One region of the Streptomyces sp. NPDC001832 genome, then DNA from elsewhere that is predicted to be linked to it. Evidence: riboswitches for the same ligand, from Rfam matches in the RefSeq annotation. Region 1 holds a riboswitch; the other holds the start of a gene.
The links. A riboswitch is a leader RNA that binds a small molecule or an ion and turns the genes downstream of it on or off. The one in region 1 is predicted to bind thiamine pyrophosphate.
Positions count from the first base shown of each region.

Region 2: linked by a shared signal. The riboswitch ahead of thiD (bifunctional hydroxymethylpyrimidine kinase/phosphomethylpyrimidine kinase) and the one ahead of thiO (glycine oxidase ThiO) in region 1 are both predicted to bind thiamine pyrophosphate.

Region 1 is NZ_JBEOYU010000001.1:307,273-317,538, reverse strand. It holds gene ABT115_RS01470 (sulfite oxidase-like oxidoreductase) at 130-762, shown strand; gene ABT115_RS01465 (deoxyribonuclease IV) at 847-1,704, opposite strand; gene pknB (Stk1 family PASTA domain-containing Ser/Thr kinase) at 1,710-3,614, opposite strand; gene ABT115_RS01455 (thiazole synthase) at 3,725-4,519, opposite strand; gene thiS (sulfur carrier protein ThiS) at 4,522-4,740, opposite strand; gene thiO (glycine oxidase ThiO) at 4,737-5,921, opposite strand; TPP riboswitch at 5,919-6,032, opposite strand; gene ABT115_RS01440 (NAD(P)/FAD-dependent oxidoreductase) at 6,198-7,379, shown strand; gene ABT115_RS01435 (Rv2175c family DNA-binding protein) at 7,448-7,813, shown strand; gene thiE (thiamine phosphate synthase) at 7,916-8,569, shown strand; gene metF (methylenetetrahydrofolate reductase [NAD(P)H]) at 8,669-9,586, shown strand; gene ABT115_RS01420 (hypothetical protein) at 9,635-10,266, shown strand, end outside.
Region 2 is NZ_JBEOYU010000003.1:198,110-208,375, forward strand. It holds gene ABT115_RS04465 (polyamine ABC transporter substrate-binding protein) at 1-57, shown strand, start outside; gene ABT115_RS04470 (ABC transporter permease) at 54-878, shown strand; gene ABT115_RS04475 (ABC transporter permease) at 875-1,672, shown strand; gene ABT115_RS04480 (ABC transporter ATP-binding protein) at 1,669-2,691, shown strand; gene thiD (bifunctional hydroxymethylpyrimidine kinase/phosphomethylpyrimidine kinase) at 2,756-3,553, opposite strand; TPP riboswitch at 3,820-3,914, opposite strand; gene ABT115_RS04490 (hypothetical protein) at 4,110-4,370, opposite strand; gene ABT115_RS04495 (hypothetical protein) at 4,367-4,687, opposite strand; gene ABT115_RS04500 (hypothetical protein) at 4,742-4,984, opposite strand; gene ABT115_RS04505 (hypothetical protein) at 5,127-5,378, shown strand; gene ABT115_RS04510 (aminotransferase class V-fold PLP-dependent enzyme) at 5,375-6,523, shown strand; gene ABT115_RS04515 (aminopeptidase P family protein) at 6,617-8,029, opposite strand; gene ABT115_RS04520 (LuxR family transcriptional regulator) at 8,235-9,218, shown strand; gene ABT115_RS04525 (DUF2690 domain-containing protein) at 9,647-10,084, shown strand.

The DNA.
Region 1 (10,266 bases):
ACTGGGCAAGTTGGCGGCATCCTCGCACCGCACCCCTTGATCGTCCAGTAAGTGCAGGCTTAGTACGAGTTGCCCGAATTGTCAGTACCTTGGTCGGGATCATCCCTTCCTGTCTGTCACCATGGAGTCATGGGTCAGCCGGAAAGCCGGGAAAACAGCGCGCCAGAGCAGTCCGAGCTTCCGCCGGGACAGCGACTCCAGCGCGGTTGGCCGGTTACCCACTACGGGCCCGTGCCCAAGTTCAAGCCCGACCGCTGGGATTTCCGGGTCTTCGGTGCCACGGCGGACGGCGAGAAGCACTGCTGGAGCCATCAGGAGTTCTCGGTGCTGCCGTTCACCTCGGTCGTTGCCGACCTGCACTGCGTCACCAAATTCAGCATGCTCGACGCCGAATGGGGCGGAGTGCTCGCCCGTACGGTCCTGGAACTCGCGCCACCCGCGCCGAACGTCACCCATGTGATGGTCTGGGCCGAGTACGGATTCAGCTCGAACCTTCGGCTTTCCGACTTCGCCTCGGACCGAACACTTTTCGCCACTCACAAGGGCGGTGAGCTGCTCACCGCCGAGCACGGCTTCCCGCTCCGGCTCGTCGTGCCGCATCTCTATGCCTGGAAGGGGCCCAAGTGGGTCCGGGGTGTCGAGTACATGACGGCCGACCGCCGCGGCTTCTGGGAGGAGCGCGGCTATCACAACATCGGCGACCCATGGAGCGAGCAGCGCTACTCCTACCAGGAAGAGCCCGGGGACGGCCCCGAGCTCTGACCCGACGGCTGTCGGCGGGCCCCCCTGACCATATGACCCCATGGGGTGTTCCTCGCTGGGGAAACCAGTGCGGGGCCGAGGTCCTCAGCCCCGGTCGCGCAGCCCCTTCAGCCGCGCTACATCCGCCGCATGACCTTCCTTGCCGCCCGGCGTCTCGATGATCAGCGGTACACCGGCGGTCGCCGGATGAGTGAAAAGCTCCCGGAACGGCTCCTCGCCGATGTGCCCGGCGCCGATGTTCTCGTGCCGGTCCTTGTGGGCTCCCACCACATCCTTGGAGTCATTGGCATGGATCAGTTTCAGCCGGCCCTCGCCCACGGTGTCCACCAGCAGGTCCAGGGTCTGCCGCATGCCCGCCGGGCCCGTCAGATCGTGGCCCGCCGCGTAGATATGGCAGGTGTCGAGGCAGATGCCGAGCTTGGGGTGGGCGTCGAGCGCGTCGAAGTACAGGCCGAAGTCCCAGATCCGGGAGCAGAGCGAGAACCCCTGCCCGGCAGTCGACTCAAGCAGCAGATACGGGTCGTCGTCGTGTGTCAGTTCGTCCAGGAGCGGCCGCATGTGCGTGCGTACCTGTGCGAGGGCCTGCTCGCGTGGCCGGCCGCCGGTCGCCGATCCCGTGTGCACCACGACGCCCAGGGCGCCGATCTCACGGGCCCGGCGCAGTGAGTGCCGCAACGATTCCACGGAATTCTCGAGCGTGGCCTCGGTGTGCGAACCGAAGTTGATCAGATATGGAGCGTGCACGTACGCCGGTATGGAGGCGGCGGCGCATTCGGCGCGGAACCGCTCGTCCTGGGCCGGGTTGCCGACCGGCGTCGCCCAGCCGCGCGGGTTGGCGACGAAGACCTGGACGGCCTCCGCCCCTATCGTGTGGGCGTAGGCGAGGCCGACCTTGGCGAGGCCGCCGGCCACGGGGACATGGCCGCCGACTGGGTTGCGCATAAATACTAGAGTCCCTTGGTCTTGATGGTGATGGTGCTGCCCTCAGGGGCCTGTTCGCCGCCGTCGACGGACTGGCTCGCGATCGTGTCGCTGAAGGAGAGGAACGGGCGGTCGACCTTGACCTCGAAGCCCGCGTCCTCCAGCTCGCTCCTGGCGTCGTCGACGTTCTTCCCTGTGACGTCCGGGACATCGATCATCCGCGGCCCCTTGGAGACCGTGAGCGTGATGGTGTCGCCCTCGACGGCCTGGCTGCCAGCGGCCGGCGACTGATGGGCGATGTCGCCGGCGACCTCGGGGGAGTTGATCCGGTCGGGCAGTGCCTCGGCCTTCAGCCCCTCCTCCTCCAGCGCGGCGGTGGCGTCCTCGACGGAAAGCCCGGTGACATCGGGGACATCGACCGGAGCACCCTTGCTGACGACCAGGGCGACCGCGGAGTCGGAGTGGCGCTCGGTGCCCGCCACGGGGTTCGTACGGATCACGTCGCCCCGTTCCGTCTCCTCGCTGAACTCCTTGGTGACCATGCCGGGGACCAGGCCGGCCTCCTTCAGCTCGCGCCTGGCGTCGGCGAGTGAGAGGCCCTGGACATCGGGCACCTTCACGATCTCGGGGCCACGCGACACGACGAGCGTCACCGCGTCGTTCCCCCGGATGCGGGCGCCGGACTCGGGGTCGCTGCTGATGACCTTGCCGCGCTCGACGGTGTCGCTGTAGGCCCGCTTCACGCTCTTGAGTTCCAGGCCGGCGTCCGAGAGCCGTGCCTGGGCGGTCTTCTCGGTCTGGCCGAGCACGGAGGGGACCTGGGTGAACTGCCCGGAGTTGATGTACCAGACGCCGGTGCCGATCCCCAGTGCAAGCAGCACGGCGACGACCACGGCGATGACGGGGCGCTGCGGACCGCGGCGGCGCCCCTCGTACGGGGCGGGCTGCGGTGGCATTTCCAGCCGGCTGGTGTGATGGGCGACGCCCTGGTCGGCCGGGAGCAGCCGCGGGATCACGCTCGTACGGTCCTCGGCGGCGTCGTGCGCCTCGGCGAGGGCCTGCGGCGGTACGGCGTCCAGCTGGGCGTCGGTGAGGCCGGAGCGGGCCTCGCGAGTCTCGGCGAGCAGCGCCACCGCGTCGAACGGGCGCCCCTGGGGGGCACGGGCGGTGGCGCTCGCCACCAGGTCGTCGAGCTCGACGGGGAGCCCCGGGACGACGGCTGACGGGGCCGGGACGTCCTCGTTGAGGTGCTGGTAGATGACCTGGGCGGGAGTGTCACCGGCATGCGGTTTGGATCCGGTCAGCATCTCGTACAGGACGACACCGCAGGCGTACACATCGGTGCGGGTGTCCGCCGTGCCCTGATCTATCTGCTCGGGGGCGAGATAGGAGACGGTGCCCAGGACGGACCCGGTGGTGTTGGTGACGGCGCCCACTGCCCGTACGAGACCGAAGTCGGCGACCTTGACCCGGCCGTCGTCCCCTATCAGGACGTTCTCCGGCTTCATGTCGCGGTGCACGAAGCCCGCCCGGTGCGCGGCGCCGAGGGCGGCCAGGACCGGCTCCAGGATGTCCAGCGCGGCCCTCGGCTGCAGGGCGCCGCGCTCGCGCAGCACGTCGCGCAGGGTGCAGCCCGCGACGTACTCCATCGCGAGGTAGACGTACTGCCCCTGGGCGCCCTGGTCGAAGACCGCGACCACATTGGGGTGCGCGAGCCGGGCCACGGACTTGGCCTCGCGTATGAAGCGCTCGACGAACGAGGCGTCGGTGGCGAGCGCCGGGTGCATCACCTTGAGGGCGAGCACCCGGTCGAGCCGGGTGTCCACGGCCCGGTAGACCGTGGCCATGCCGCCCACGGCGATGCGGGCATCGACGCGGTAGCGGCCGTCGAGCAGCTGCCCGACGAGAGGGTCCTGGAGGGTCGTATCCACGCATGCGAGTCTACGAGCCGCCACGGACACGGCCCACTCGCCGGGGCAGCCCCGGGCCGTACTGCAGCCGAGCCGTGACAGGGACACGCGGCCCACGGCACCCCGGTGGGTCAGAACGCCGGGCGCTCCGGGTCCAGCACCGCGCGTCCCTCCACCGGCGACGAGGCCTCGGCGAAGTGGCGGCGCGGGATACGGCCCGCGCGGTACGCCAGCCGCCCGCCCTCCACCGCGTGCCGCATCGCCGCGGCCATCAGTTCGGGCTCCTGGGCCCTGGTCACCGCCGACGCCAGCATCACCGCCGCGCACCCCAGCTCCATCGCCAGCGCCGCGTCCGAGGCCGTCCCGGCACCCGCGTCGAGAATCACCGGCACCCGGGCCTGCTCGACGATCAGCTGGAAGTTGTGCGGATTGCGGATGCCGAGGCCGGAGCCGATGGGGGAGCCGAGCGGCATGACCGCCGCGCACCCCACGTCCTGGAGCCTGCGGGCCAGCACCGGATCGTCATTGGTGTACGGCAGCACCGTGAAGCCGTCGTCCACCAGGGTCTCCGCGGCGTCCAGCAGTTCGATCGGGTCGGGCAGCAGGGTGCGCTCGTCGGCCACCACCTCCAGCTTGATCCAGTCGGTGCCGAGCGCCTCGCGGGCCAGTCGGGCGGTCAGTACGGCCTCGCCCGCGGTGAAGCAGCCCGCCGTGTTGGGCAGGACCCGGATGGAGAGTCGCTGGAGCACGGAGAGCACCGAGCCCTGGACGGTCGGATCGAGGCGGCGCATCGCGACGGTGGTCAGCTCGGTGCCGGAGGCGGTCAGGGAGCGTTCCAGCACGTCGAGGCCGGGTGCCCCGCCGGTCCCCATGATCAGCCGGGAGCCGAAGGTGATGTCGCCGAGGACGAAGAGGTCGTCGGACATGGTCAGCCTCCCTGGACCGCGGTCAGGACCTCGATGCGGTCACCGTCGCTGAGTGCGGCGGTGGGCCACTGGCCGCGCGGGACGACGGTCTCGTTGACGGCGGCCGCGACGCCGGAGTGCGCGGCGGTCAGGGTGGCGACAAGGGTGTCCAGGGTGGTGCCCGCGGCGAGGAAACGGACCTCGCCGTTCACGGACACGGAGAGCGGTGCGGGCTCGGTCATGCGGACTGCTCCTGACGTACGGAGGCGGCGGCGGACGAGAAACGGTGTGGGGTGAAGGGGCGGGCCAGCTCGGGCAGCTCGCCCTCGGCCAGCAGCTGAGCCATGACGTCACCGGTGACGGGGGTGAGCAGCACCCCGTTGCGGTGGTGGCCGGTGGCGAGGTGGAGGCCGGGCAGGGCGGTGGGCCCGAGCAGCGGGGCGTTGTCGGGGGAGGCGGGGCGCAGGCCGGCCCGGGTCTCGGTGAGCGGTAGTTCGGTGATGCCGGGCACCAGTTCGTGGGCATCCCGCAGCAGCTCGTAGACGCCGCCCGCGGTGACGGTGGTGTCCCAGCCCATCTCCTCGGTGGTGGCGCCGACGACCAGTTCGCCGTTCTCGCGCGGTACGAGATAGACATGGCTGCCCCGGACGACGGCCCGGACCGTCCGGGTGAGGAAGGGTGCGTACACGGCGGGCACGGTCAGCCGCAGCACCTGCCCCTTCACCGGCCGGACCGGCGGTACGACCTCGTCCGGCAGCCCCGGGAGCCGGCCGCTGAGGCTGCCCGCGGCGAGCACGACCTGGTCGGCGGCGAGCTCCGTACCCCCGGCGAGTACGGCTCCGGCGGCCTGGTCGCGCATCACCGTCAGACGCTCCACCCAGCCGCGGTGGAAGACCACCCCTGCCCGTTCGCAGGCGGTCAGCAGCGCGGCGGCCAGCCGACGGGGGTCGATCTGATGGTCGCCGTCGACCCGCAGACCGCCGCGGACGCCCGGCGCGAGCATCGGCTCCAGGCGACGGCATTCGCGGCCGGTGAGCCACTGCGAATCCAGGCCCGACCGCTGCTGCAGGGCGTGCAGCTCCCGCAGATGGGCACGGTCGTCGGAGTCCAGCGCGACGGCCAGGGTGCCGCAGGCGCGGAAGCCGGTCTCCTGTCCGCTCGCCGCCTCCAGCTCGGCCACGAAGGCCGGATAGCGGGCGGCCGAGGCGACATTGAGGCCCAGCAGCATCTGTTCGCCGTAGTGGAGTTCGGTGACGGCGGCCAGCATGCCGGCAGCCACTCGGGCGGCCCCGCCGCCCGGTTCGGGATCGACGACCGCGGTGCCCAGTCCGCGTTGCGCGGCCCGCCAGGCGGTCACCAGACCGATGATCCCGCCCCCGATGACAAGGACGTCGGATCCGTTTTTGTTCCGAGAAGAACGCATGGGCGTCCAGCCCCTCCCTTCGCCGGCATGACCCGGATCAGGTTCGTACGGTCGGAGGCCGCCGCAGCCTCCCTCTCAGCCCGGTGCGTCCGGGCTCCCGCGAGTGTTTCCGTCGGCCACCCTAAACCCCGTCCCTCGCGGGACGAGCACGGTGGAAGAACTCCCCCCTTCCCTGACGATCCGTCAGATGCTTAAGGTGTACGGGTGAGCGAGCAGCGGCAGTCAGAGCAGCAGGACCGGCGGGCCGGGCGCCGCGTCGTCATCGTCGGCGCGGGCATGGCCGGCGTGCAGACGGCGGTGGCCCTGCGGGAACAGGGCTTCGCCGGCCCCGTCACCCTGATCGGCGCCGAGCCGCACCAGCCCTACGACCGGCCTCCGCTGTCCAAGGCGGTGCTGCTCGGCAAGGCCGAGGGCTCCGCCTTCGATGTCGACTTCGAGGCGCTGGACATCGATCTGCAACTGGGCCGCGAGGTCGCCGGTGTGCGGCCGGGCGCGCATGAGCTGGACACCCTGTCAGGGCCCGTTCCCTACGACGTCCTGGTGATCGCGACCGGCGCCGAACCGGTCGTCCTGCCCGGTGCCGAGGGAGTTCCCGGGGTCCATCTGCTGCGCACCCTCGACGACGCGGCACGGCTGCGGCCCGTCCTCGACCGGCAGCACGGTGTCGTGGTCGTCGGCGCGGGCTGGATCGGTGCCGAATTCGCCACCGCGGCCCGCGCCGCCGGCTGCGAGGTCACCGTCGTCGAGGCCGCCGACCGGCCCCTCGCGGGCGCGCTGCCCGCCGAGGTCGCCGCTCCGATGACCGCCTGGTACGCCGAGAGCGGCGCCGAACTCCTCACCGGAGCCCGGGTCGCCCGCATCGAACCCGGCCGGGTGATCCTCGCGGACGGCCGCACGATCCCGGCCGGAGCGGTCGTCGTCGGAATCGGCGCACGGCCCGCCACCGGCTGGCTGGCCGACTCCGGCATCGCGCTCGGCCCCGACGGATCGGTGACCGCCGACGGGGCGCTGCGCACCTCGCTGCCCGATGTGTACGCGGTCGGTGACTGCGCCTCGTTCCCCTCCGCCCGGTACGGCGAACGCCTTCTCATCCACCACTGGGACAACGCCCTCCAGGGCCCGCGGACCGCCGCCGCCAACATCATCGGGGCGGGGGCCGAGGACGGCCCGGCGCCGCAGACGTACGACCCCGTGCCGTACTTCTGGTCCGAGCAGTTCGACCGGTTCGTGCAGTACGCGGGCCATCACGGGAGCGCCGACACCCTGTTGTGGCGCGGCGATCCGGCCGGTCCCTCCTGGTCGGTGTGCTGGCTGCGGGACGGCGTCCTGGTCGCGGTCCTCGCCGTCGGCCGGCCACGTGATCTGGCGCAGGGGCGCAAGCTCATCGAGGCGGGGGTGCGGCTCGATCCGGCACGGGCCGCCGACCCCTCCGTACCGCTGAAGTCGGCAACCCTCTGACGCGTTCCGTACCCCCGTACGGTCGGCCTGGCTACCGACTGTCGGTCCGGGATGGCACGCTTGTCCCTGTGACCGAGATTGACGCAAAGATCGATGCTCTCGTCCCCGCCTGGCTCCACCTTCCCGACATCGCCGAAATGCTCGGTGTCGAGGTGACACGCGTGCGGCAGCTGGTCAAGGAGGGCCAGCTCATCGCCGTACGCCGTGGTGAGAACCGGGCGCTCCAGGTGCCCGCCGCCTTCGTCGCGGGCAACAAGGTGGTCAAGGGCCTCTCCGGAACCCTGACGCTCCTGAAGGACGACGGCTTCACCGACGAAGAGATGCTGGAATGGCTCTTCACCCCCGACCCGACCCTGCCGGGCACCCCTGCCCAGGCGCTGAGCGAGAATCGCGGCACGGAGGTGAAGCGCCGCGCCCAGGCGCTCGCCGTCTGACCGCAGGCCGCATGTGAGGGTGCGGGCCGCGCTGCAGTGCGGCCCGCATCCCCGCGCCGTACCGGCAACCGCTCCACAACGCTCTCCAGGGGGAACCGCACCATGTCCACGCCTCGCGCCCTGCTGTCCGATGCCCGGCTCTATCTGTGCACGGACGCCCGCAGGCGCCAAGGTGACCTCCCCGAGTTCCTCGACGCCGTCCTCTCCAGCGGGGTGGACATCGTCCAGTTGCGCGACAAGAGCATGGAAGCGGCCGAGGAGATCGAACACCTGGCGGTCTTCGCCGAAGCCTGCAGGCGCCACGGCAAGCTCCTCGCGGTGAACGACCGGGCTGACGTCGCCCACGCCACCGGCTCCGATGTACTGCACCTCGGCCAGGGCGACCTGCCGGTCCCCGCCGCCCGCGCCATCATCGGCCAGGACGTGGTGATCGGCCGCTCCACCCACGCCGAGTCCGAGGTCGACGCTGCCGTCGCCGAGCCCGGCGTGGACTACTTCTGCACCGGCCCCTGCTGGCCCACCCCGACCAAGCCCGGCCGGCACGCACCGGGCCTGGACCTCGTGCGGTACGCAGCGTCGCTGCACCAGCGGCGCCCCTGGTTCGCCATCGGCGGGATCGACGCGAGCAATCTCGATGAGGTGCTGGACGCCGGAGCGCGCCGGGTGGTCGTCGTACGGGCGATCACCGAGGCCACCGATCCGGCCGCCGCCACCGCCGAGCTGGCCAAGAGAATCCGGGCGCGCGCCGGAGCGTGATTCGGCCAGATGTCCGAAGGGTGGACAAACAACCGGTCAATTCGGGCAATTAACGCTGGCCTGGTCCTGTGGCCGTCGCGCTCTGGTTAACCTGCCGGTATGGCCCTTGGCACACCCTCTACCAGGACAGACCACGCGCGCACGGTGCGTGAGTTCCTCGCTACCGGCAAGACTTCGTATTCGTTCGAGTTCTGGGCGCCCAAGACCGAGAAGGGTGAGCGGAATCTCTGGAATGCGCTGCGCCGCGTCGAGGCGGTGGGACCGAGCTTCGTCTCCGTGACCTACGGGGCCGGTGGCTCCACCCGTGCCGGGACGGTCAAGGCCACCCAGCAGATCGCCGCCGATTCCACCCTCACCCCGGTCGCGCACCTCACGGCGGTCAACCACTCCGTCGCCGAGCTGCGCAACATGATCGGGCAGTACGCCGACGCCGGGATCCGGAACATCCTCGCCGTGCGCGGAGACCCGCCCGGCGACCCGATGGGCGAGTGGGTCGAGCACCCGCAGGGCTTGCGGTACGCGGCCGATCTCGTCCGGCTCATCAAGGAATCCGGCGATTTCTGTGTCGGCGTCGCGGCATTTCCCGAGATGCACCCGCGCTCGACCGACTGGGACACCGACATCCGGCATTTCGTGGACAAGTGCCGCGCCGGTGCCGACTATGCGATCACCCAGATGTTCTTCAATCCGGAGGACTATTTGCGGATGCGTGACCGCGTGGTCGCTGCGGGTTGCGAAACGCCGATCATTCCCGAGGTCATGCCGCTGACCAGCGTCAAGCAGTTGGACCGGTTTGCGCAACTCAGCAACGCGTCTTTCCCTTCCGCGCTGAAAGAACGCATCCTCGCCGTCAAGGATGATCCCGCCGCTGTACGCTCCATTGGCATCGACTTCGCAACGCAGTTCTGCGCGAGGCTGCGATCCGAGGGTGTCCCCGGACTGCACTTCATTACGCTCAACAACTCGACGGCGACGCTCGAAATCTACGAGAATCTCGGACTGCACAAGCAGTCGTGACCGGCCGTACCCGCCACGACCCGGGCGGTGGCCGTAGGAGGGGCGGGCATGGGCTGGACAGTCCTCTACATCGCGTTCGGAATCGTCGCGCTGTGGCTGCTCGGTGAGGTGCTCCTGCAGTACAAGGCGCGCCTTCGCTGGCGTCTGCTCGCCTTCGCAGGCTTCTGCTGCGTGGTCGTCGGCGTACTGATGCCGTCCGTGTTCGTCATCGCCGTCGGCACGATTGCGTTCGCGACCGGTCAGACCTACGTCACGCTGTCCTTCCGGCGCGGCTTCTCGACCGGCTGGGCGATAGGGGGCGGCCCCGGCGAGAGCCGTCGCCGCCGGGGCGGGAGCGACCGAGACAGGCGCGAGCCCACTCTCGAGGTGTCGGACCTGGAGATGGAGCACGACGAGCAGGTCTTGCAGCGGGCGGACGCCGTGGCACCGGGCCCTGCGGTCTACGAGTTGGAGCCGCTGCCGGACGACACGGGGCAGTACGGCATCTACGGCGATCACCCGCAGGCGCAGCAGGGACAGAACCAGGGCGGGCAGCCCGGGCAACAGCCCCAGCACGCCGCGTACGACCCCTACGCCGACCACTCCGCGTACGCGGCGGCGGGCCAGGACGTGTACGCAGGTCAGGGCTCCTTTGCAGGTCAGGGCTCCTTCGGCGATCAGGACCCCTTCGCCGGGCAGGA
Region 2 (10,266 bases), on a different contig from region 1:
GGCGAGGCAGCCACGAAGTACACCCGGCTGTCGACCGAGGTAGCCGCCGGCTCATGAAGCGGTGGCCGCTGACCGGGCCCGGCCTGACCTATCTGACCGTCCTCATGGCCATCCCTCTGGGCCTGGTGCTGAGTTACGCCTTCCTCCGGCGCGGCCGCTTCGGCGGCGTCGTGTACGAGCCGACCACCGAAAACCTCACCCGCCTCGCCGACCCGCTCTACGCCGACGTCGTCCTCCACTCCGCCTGGATCGCAGCCCTCACCACCGTCCTCGCCCTCCTGATCGGCTATCCGACGGCTTACGTGATCGCCGGCCTCCCGCGCCGCCGGCAGACGATCGCCCTGATCGCCGTCGTCCTGCCGTTCTGGACCAGCTTCCTCATCCGCATCTACGCCTGGATCGTGCTGCTGAGCGGTCCCGGCTGGCTCAACAAGGCGCTGGGCGCGGTCGGCCTGAGCCCGGTGGACGTCCTGTACACCGACGCCGCCGTCACCGTCGGACTGCTGTACGCGTATCTGCCACTGATGATCCTGCCGCTGTACGCGTCCCTCAGCCGGTTCGATCCGCAGCTGCGCGAGGCGGCCGAGAATCTGGGCGCCGGACCGTGGACCACCTTCCGCACGGTGACACTTCCGCTCACTCTTCCCGGGGTCCTCACAGGTTGCCTCTTCGTCTTCGTACCGAGCTTCGGTAACTTCGTCGTCCCCGAACTGCTCGGCGGAGGGCGGTCGGTGATGGTCGGCAACCTCATCCGTGACCAGTTCCTCAAGGCCCGCGACTGGCCTTTCGGCTCGGCGCTCGCGCTCGCGCTGCTGGCCGTGCTGATGGTGTTGCTCTTCGCGCAGGCGTGGGCGGCGAGGAGGTACGCGACCCGATGACGAACATCCCGAACCGGCTGTTGACGCGCCTTCCGTTCTGGCTGACGTACGTCTTCCTCTACTCGCCCGTCGTCGTCCTCGTCGCCATGTCGTTCAACGCTGGCGGCTCTCCGTACGCCTTCGAGGGGTTCAGCCTGCGGTGGTACGGCGAACTGGCAGGAGACGACGAGATCCTGCACGGGCTCTTCAACACCCTGATCGTCGCGGCGGGGTCCGCGGCGCTGTCCACCGTCCTCGGTACTTTGCTCGCGGTCGGCGCAGGCCGTGACAACCGTTCACGGCTGCTGGACGCGGTGGCCCTGCTCCCCGCCGTCGTCCCCGATCTGCTGCTCGCCATCGGCCTGCTCGTCTTCTACGCGGCTGTCCAGCTCACTCTCGGCCTGCACAGCGTGCTGCTCGCGCACACCGTCTTCGGCACCGCCTTCGTCGCCGCGCTCGTACGGACCCGGCTGGCGCACACCGATCGCTCACTGGAGGAGGCATCCCGGGACCTAGGAGCGACACCGTCGGCGACGTTCGTCCGCATCACCCTGCCGTCCCTCGCGCCGGGCATCGCCGCCGGGGCGCTGCTCGCCTTCACGCTTTCCGTCGACGAGTTCGTCATCGCGTTCTTCACCGCCGCTCCGACCGAGCCGACGCTCCCGGTCGTCGTGTACTCGATGGTCCGCTTCGGCGTCACCCCGGAGATCAACGCGCTGGCGACACTGCTGCTGGCGGTCAGCTTCACCGCCGTCGTGGCCGCGCAGCGGCTCACCCGTACGACCAATCCCGGTGCTCCGGAGGCGACACGTTGATCAAGATCAAGGGGATCGACCACCATTTCGGGCGGACGCGGGCGCTGGACGGCGTCTCGCTGGACATCGGCGAGGGCGAGTTCTGCGCACTGCTCGGGCCGAGCGGCTGTGGCAAGACGACCCTGCTGCGCATCCTCGCCGGCTTCGAGACCCCGGACGCGGGCACGGTCACGCTCGACGGGAAGGACCTGCTGACCGTGGAGCCGCACCGGCGCCCGGTCAATCTGATGTTCCAGTCGTTCGCGCTCTTCCCGCACATGTCGGTCGAGCGGAACGTGGCGTACGGGCTGGAGCGGGAACGGCGTCCGCGCCGTGAGGTACGGGGACGGGTCGAGGAGGTCCTGGCCACGGTCGGCCTGACCGCGTTCGCCCGCCGCAGGCCGCACCAGCTCTCCGGCGGACAGCGCCAGCGTGTCGCTCTCGCCCGCGCGATCGTGAAGCGGCCCCGTCTGCTGCTGCTCGACGAGCCGCTGTCCGCGCTCGACAAGCAGGTGCGGGCTCACATGCAGCTGGAGCTGAAGCGGCTGCAGGAGGAGGTCGGCATCACCTTCCTCGTGGTCACGCACGACCAGGAGGAGGCGATGTCGCTCGCCGACCGGATCGCCGTCATGAACGCGGGCCGCATCGAGCAGACCGATGCTCCGGTGGCGCTGTACGAACACCCGCGCACCGCGTTCGTCGCGGGCTTCGTCGGAGCGAACAATCTCTTTCCGGGCCCGGACGGCATCACCGCCGTACGCCCGGAGCGCATCCGCATCGGCGACGGTGACAGCCACGGTGACGACGGCGGCGGCGGGCTCACGGGCACGGTCGTCGATGTCAGCTTCCACGGCGGTACGTCCCACATCGCCGTGCGCGTCCCGCAGCTGGACCAGCCGGTACTCGTCGCCGTCCAGGGTCCGTCCCGCGTTGTGTCCGGCGATCGGGTCCGTCTTTTCTGGCCGCCGGAGGCCGCCGTCCGCATTCCTGCCGGCCCGATCGCGGGGGAAGTCCATCACATCGCGGGGGAAGCGCCATGACGGAGCGCCGACTCGCTGTGCTGTTCGTACCGCAGAGCGCGTACGGCCCCCTCCTCCAACTGCGTCAGGTGCGCGTGTGGTTCCGCCAGCCGTGGTCCACCGGCCCGGTGCCGGCCCCCAGAGCGAACCCCGCCGCGATCGCCGCGGTGACGTAGTCCTTGGCCTGGCGGACGGCATCCGGAACCTGGCGGCCTTGCGCCAGGCCCACCGCGATGGCAGAGGCGAGCGTGCAGCCCGTGCCGTGGGTGTGGCGGTTGTCGTGCCGCGGGGCGCGCAGCCAGTGCTCCTCCTCGCCATCCGTCAGCAGGTCCACCGCCTCACCCGGCAGGTGGCCGCCCTTCACCACTACCCAGCGGGGCCCGTACGCGAGCAGCCGCGCGGCGGCGCGGCGCATACCTGCTTCGTCCGTCACCGTGATGCCGGTGAGCTGCGCGACCTCGTCGAGATTCGGCGTGGCCACCGTCGCGACCGGCAGCAACGCGGTCCGTACGGCATCCAGCGCGTCGTCGGCCAGCAGCTTGTCTCCGTGCTTGGACACGCTCACCGGGTCCACGACGACCGGGGCCACCACGTCCGACAACAGCTCGGCCACCACCGTGACCAGCTCGGGCGAGGAGAGCATCCCCGTCTTGACCGCCTGGACACCGATGTCGTCCACGACACTGCGGTACTGCGCGCGCACCGCCTCCACGGGGAGTTCCCATGCGCCCTGCACACCCAGGGAGTTCTGTGCCGTGACGGCCGTGAGCACGCTCATTCCGTGGGCGCCGAGCGCCAGCATGGTCTTCAGGTCGGCCTGGATTCCGGCTCCTCCGCCGGAGTCGGACCCGGCGATCGTCAGCACGCGGGGCGGCGCGGTCATGCGTGGTTCTCCTCTCGGTCTCGGGTCCATGCCCTGGCGTATGCGCGGGTCGCTGCAGAGACGGTGCGCTCGGCGGATGTCGAGGGCATTGGAAGTCGCTCCGAGCGGGAGGGGGTGGTGTCGGGGCGCCGGGGGACATCGGGATCCGTCGGCCGGCGACGGTCAGTCGCTGCGGGCGGTGGCGCAGCCGCAACGGAGCGTATGCCGCCAGGACCACGAGGAACGCCTCGTAGTGCGAGAGTCGGCGACGCGGTGGAAACATGCGTCAACGGCATGGAAGACATCCCTCCGCCAGTACGAACTGGTTCAGGTTCGACGGGTGTGATCTCAGCCCTCGAAGGGGGCACCCCGTGTCCGGTACCGCGGACAGACTAACCCGATCGCTCTGGCTCTCACATCGCCGGGACCGGTACTCCGTGCACAGCGCGCGGACGGAGCCTTCCGCGAATCGGCGTTCAGCGGTTTCGAAGGGGAGGCCGGCACGCGGCCTGCCCCAGCGCCTCACCGCCATCACAGCACGTGACCACCCGCGATGCCTTTACTCCTCGTACCCCGCTCACTTCCGGCTGACCTTGATGTGCTCGGTCAGGTTGCCGACCTCGCTGCCGAGTTTCTGCACAGGGCCGGCGAGGGAGGTCAGAGCGGACTCGATGTCGACCGCTGCGGCCGTGTAATGGTCCATGGCGGCTGCGTGCTCCACGTGTGCCCACACAGCGGCTTCGGCCACCAGCGCGTCGCGCTGAGGACTGGCAACCGGGTGCTGGGATGCCTGGGTAAGCAGCTCGCGGGCCTTTTGGCCAGGGTTTCTTTCGGTCATGGACCGGATCTTTCCAGCGGAAGCGAGGCGACGGGCGGGTTTCGGAGGAGGGACACGGAAGCGGTAGTGGAACTGGCACAGCGTGCATACGAGACGACGATCTCACGATCCCCCTTGCCCGGCCCGACCTGCCGGTCGGCGACCTGGGTGACCGCGACGACCTCGGCGCCCCGGGACGAAGCGTCGAATCCGCCCATCTCCCCGGCAGGTAACACCGTCGACGCGGTGGCGAGCGCCGGCGAAATCGGCGCCAGGGTGAGCAGCAGCGCGGCAAGGACGAGCAAGAGGCGGGCTCGGCGGATCGGGATGACGGGCATGGCGGCTCCCTGCGATCGGCAGTCACTGGCTCGGGCGTTCTCGTACCGGCTGGGTCAGCCCCGGTCGGGCGGGATCAGCAGTGCGTCCCCAACGGGGCGTTCACCGGTCGCGTCGGACGGTACGGCCTGTCCCACCCCGTGTAAACGGCGGACCCGGCGCCTCTCAGTCGGGTGCGCTCGTCCGTCGCGGCGACTGCGAGCGAAGCGCCCGCCCCTGGCCCGCCATCCCAGCGTTCCACCGTCGTAGTCGGCGGCTGCCCCGTCGAGCAGCAGCTCGTGGTGCAGGTGCTTGACCATTCATCAACTACCGTGAGATCCATTGCAATCCGTCAGAAAGGGTTGCTAGCGTGCCGCGCGCCCCGGGCCTCCGTGCCCCAGCTCTCAGCGCTCAGCCCTCAGCCCCCAGCCCTCAGCCCGAACCGAACCGGGAGAGAACCCGATGAAGCGTTCCCGCATGACGCTGCTCTCCGCCGTCGCGCTGCTCGCCTCGCTCGCTCCGCTCATGCCCCTCACTGCGAGCCGTGCCTCCGCCACCGAGACTCCCGCCACACAGGCATCCGCCTCCCCCGCCGTAGTCGCCGTGAGCGACCCCGGCTTCCAAGCCCGTACCGAGGTGATCGACAAAGTGACCTACACCAGTGTCCGCACCCGCGTGGCCCCGGGCCGGACCGTCACTGTCGAGGTCCGGTGACCGGGCCCGCGGCACCCGCCGCGTTTCCCGGCGGCGCCGGGTTGTTCCGGCTCGGCTCGCACGTGGCCCATCTCAACCACGGGTCCTTCGGCGCCGTTCCGGTCCCCGTCGCCGACGCCCACCGGCGGCTGACGGCAGAGGCCGCAACCGACCCCGACGCCTTCTTCCTCGGCGTCGCGGACCGGCTCGCCGAAGCCCGGACCCGTATCGCGGCCCATATGAACACGGAACCCGAGGGGGCCGCCTTCGTCACCAACGCCACCGAGGGCGCCAACCTGGTCCTCGACGCCCTGTGCCTGGCGCCCGACGACGAGGTTCTGGTGACCGACCACGGCTACGGCACGGTCGTCGCGGCCGCCGCCCGCCGGGCCCGTGTCATCACCGTCACCCTCGACCCGGCGCTGCCGGACGAGAGCGCGTTGCGCAAGGCGGTGCTCTCCGCGCTCACCCCCCGCACTCGAGTCGCCCTCCTCGACCAGATCAGCTCGCCCACCGCCCGCCTCATCGCCACCCCGGAGCTCATCGCCGACCTCGCCGAGCGCGGGGTGACCACGGTGGTCGACGGCGCCCACGCCCCCGGCATGCTCGCCGAACCCCTGGCCGGCGGGCCCGACTTCTGGTTCGGCAACCTGCACAAGTGGGCGTACGCTCCGCCGGGCAGCGCCCTGCTCGTGGTGTCCCCCACGCACCGGGGACGGGTTCCCGCGCCCGTGCCCTCCTGGGAGGACGACCGCGGCTTCCCTCGCGCGGTCGAGTACCGGGCCACCGCCGACTACACCGGCTGGCTCGCCGCCCCCGAGGGCCTCGACCTGCTCGCGGGCCTCGGTCCCGAACGTGTGCGCGCCCACAACAGTGCTCTGGCGGGCTACGGCGCCGAACTCCTCGCCCGCCTCCCGGGCGTGACCCCGCTGCCCGCCGACGACCGCCTCGCCATGCGTGCCCTGCGCCTGCCGCCCCGTCTCGCCCGCACCCATGCCGAGGCCGCTGCCCTGCGCGAGGAGATCGCGGCCCGGCTGGGCTGCCGGGTGCTGATCTGGCCCTGGCCGGGCGGCGGCGGCATCCGGATCTGCGGGCAGATCTACAACCTGCCCGCGGAGTACGAACGCCTCGCCGTGGCACTGCGGTCCCTTCTGGACGGGCGATAATGAGCCGGGGCCCTCCTCCGGGCCCCGGCGGCAGCACCGGTCGGCACCCGTTCACTGCGGGGCATCCGGCACCGGGCCCCTTCTTCGACGTAGTCAGCCGGCGAACCGGGCCATCCACTCCTCGACGTCGTCCGCCGAACGCGGCAGGCCCGCCGACAGGTTCTCGTGACCGTCGTCGGTGACGACCAGGTCGTCCTCGATCCGGACACCGATGCCGCGCCACTCCTCGGGCACGGTGAGATCGTCCGGCTGGAAGTACAGACCGGGCTCGACGGTGAGCACCATGCCCGGCTCCAGCACGCCGTCGACGTACTCCTCGTTCCGGGCCTGCGCACAGTCATGGACGTCCAGACCGAGCATGTGACCGGTGCCCGCCATCGTGAAGCGGCGCTGGAGGCCGAGCTCGTACGCGCGGTCGGCCGGACCCTCGATGAAACCCCACTCGACCAGCTGTGCCGCCAGGTGGCGCTGGGACGCCTCGTGGAAGTCCCGGTACGCGGCACCCGGCTTGACCGCTGCCATGCCGGCCTCCTGAGCCTCATACACCGCGTCGTAGACCTTGCGCTGCAGGGGCGTGAAGGTGCCGCTGATCGGCAGCGTGCGTGTGACGTCGGCGGTGTAGAGGGTGTGCGTCTCCACGCCGGCGTCAAACAGCAGCAGGTCCCCCGGGCGCACCGGACCGTCGTTGTCCGTCCAGTGCATGATCGTGGCGTGCTCGCCCGCGGCGCAGATCGAGCCGTAGCCGACGGCATTGCCCTCGAGGCGTGCACGGCGGAAGAACGTGCCCTCGATCCACCGCTCGGACGACGCGATCGCGCCGGAGAGTTCACCGATCACATCGGTGAATCCGCGCACCGTGGAATCCACGGCCTTGCGGAGCTCGGCGATCTCCCAGTCGTCCTTGATGAGGCGGAGATCGCTGAGCGCCTCTTCCAGCTCGGCGTCGCGCTCCTCTTCGGTGGTGACGGCGGCCTCCAGGGACGGGTCGATCCCCCGGACGATCCGCGTCGGCGCACCGGAGGCGGCGGCCAGGTCTCCGGTCGCCGTGCGGACGTCCCGGCAGGGCAGACCGAGCACGAGCTCCGACTCGGCGAGGGAGCGGCGCCTGCCCATCCACAGCTCCGCCGTGGCGCCGGTCCAGAACTCGTCGTTGTCCCTGCTGTCCCGCGGCAGCTGGTAGCAGTAGGCGTCATGGCCACCGTCCGCTCGGGGTTCGAGGACGAGAGCGCCGTCCCGGGCTTGGTCTCCAGTCATGTGCACGTAGCCCGAGTACGGCCGGAACGGGTAACTGTCGTCGTTCGAACGGACCTTGAGGTTTCCCGAGGGAATCACGAGGCGTTCGCCCGGAAAGCGCGCGGACAGCGTGGCGCGGCGACGGGCTGCGTACGGAGCCTGCTCGCCGAGCCGCAGGTCGCGCCGCTCGGTGTCCGCCCACCCCGTCCGCATCAGAGCGGACAGTTCCTCGGAGATCCCTGAGTAGAGACCGTTCTTTCGGCCTTTCGCCACGGCATACACCTTCTTCTGGCTGGGTTCCTCAGCAGCGAGGGGCAGAGTGTGCCGTACGGACAGGCTTGCTCCCGGTGCGGCTCGGGCGCCCTCGCCGCCGCCGGTCGTCGGCGGCTCCCGGACGGTATCCCGCATCACGCCTGCTCGGTGCCAAGCGGTGCCATTGGCACAGATCGGCCAAAGACCGACCGTTGATAATCGGCGTATGACGAACGCGAAACTCGGCGAGGCCCTTCGGCTTCTGGGCATCGGTCACGCGGCGGGCCAGGTCTATCTGGCACTGCTTGAGCTGGCCCCCGCTCCGCTGAGTGCGATCGCGGCCGCGACCGGCCTGGACGGTGCGGAATTGGCCACGGCTTACGGCGCACTGGTCGACGCAGGTTTGGCCAGTGCCACCGACGAGGGCGGGAATATGGTGGCCCCGGTCCCGCCGACCGCCGGCCTGGAGATCCTTGCCCGGCACCGGGTGGCCGAGGTCGAGGAGTCGCGCATCACCGTCGGGGGCGCGTTCGAGTCGTTCCGGCGGCAGCGGCTCGCCGCGTACAACGACAATCTCGTCGAAGTCGTCACCGGCGACGCGATCGGCCCCAGGATTCGTCACGCCTGGGCAAGCGCCCGCGATCAGATCCGGCAGTTCGAGTCACCGCCGTACTTCCCCTTGGCCGGCGCCACGGACGACGCGCTGGCCACGCTCGCCCGCGGGGTGACGCAGCGTGTCGTGTACTCGCGGGAGTCGCTGGAGCACCCGGGCCACCTGAAGGAGGCCATCGAACCGTGCATCAAGGCCGGCGAACAGGCCAGGGTGCTGCCGTCGGTGCCGGTCAAACTCGTGATCATCGACGAGGCCTACGCACTCGTGTCGTTGTCGATCAAAGAGGCCGACGTGCACAACACCATGCTGGTCGTGCAGCCATGCGGCCTGCTCTCCGCGCTCATGGCACTGTTCGAGCAGTCCTGGCAGAACGCCCTGCCCTTCCACGGCCGCACCACTCGCCCAGGCGGCCTGCCACCCGCCGACCGCCGGCTGCTGTGGCTCCTCGCGGGCGGCGCGAGCGACGACGTCATCGCCCGCGAGATGGGTATCAGTCGCCGCACGCTGTTTCGCCGCCTGCAGATCCTGATGGCCCAGCTGGGCGCCGCGAACCGCTTCCAGTTGGCCTTGCAGGCACAGCGCAGTGGATGGTTGTAGCCGGCTCGCTGCGCCCGCTGCTCGCCGCACAACACGTTCGGTGGCAGAGCAGGCCAGGGCTGACACCCGCCGATCTTCCCGAAGGCCTGTCAGCCCGCTTCTTCCTCGGCGGATATCGGCTCCTTTGTCAATCGCCACCCACGCCGGTTTCCGCCGACGCCACCAAGATCCTGGTCCGCCGCGAGTTCGGCCTGACATGTGACGGCAGAGATCGGGCGGGCGACTCCGCCCGTGGCGTCTCCGGAGCGGCCCGCTCATGAGCAGCCCCATGGGCGAGTGAACTCCCTGACGGGCACTCACTCGGAGGAGTGGTATGTCGGCAATGGAGATTCCGGGTGCGCCGCCAGGACCAGGATCAGGAACGAGCACCGGTGCACTGGAGATCACGATCCATGTGCATTCGTCCTTGTACGCCAAAGGAGAGCCGTATGACCGTTCACCGCTCACTTCTCTCGCTCGTCGGCACCGCTGTTCTGACCTCGGCGTTACTGCTGCCCCCCGCTCTGTCCGCCGAAGCCGCGGCGCCGACCGCATGCAAGGGATCTTCCTGCACGGGGAAGAACCCTCAGCGCGAGGGATGCGGTTCCGGTGCCAAGGTCATCGACCGGGTAAGCCCGGCCGGTGGCGGGCCGGAGGTGGAACTGCGCAACTCGGCCCGGTGCAGTGCTGCTTGGGCGCGAATCCAGAAGGCGAACAGCGCCTGGGAGTTCAAGATCCAGATCCGGGGCGGCGCGTCGTACACGGCGAACGCCTCGCTCTCCTACGCCGCATACACGCAAATGGTCGGGTCGAGCAACGCCTATCGCGCGTGCGTGGAGATCTATGACGGCCGAGGGGGCAGTTGGTCCTGCACCGGCTGGCACTGATCCGCAGGTCACCCGTCGGCCCTGCCAGACCAGCTCCGGCAAGGCCGACGGGCCCGCCGCCGGCGGGGCGGTTCGCCGCGGGACGTCAGCGCCAGGCCGGACAGTGGAAGCGCCGAGGGCGCGAACGTGGTCGCGGGGCGATCGGTCTCCGTTCGTCCTGACCTCGTCGGTGTGGGGCGCGT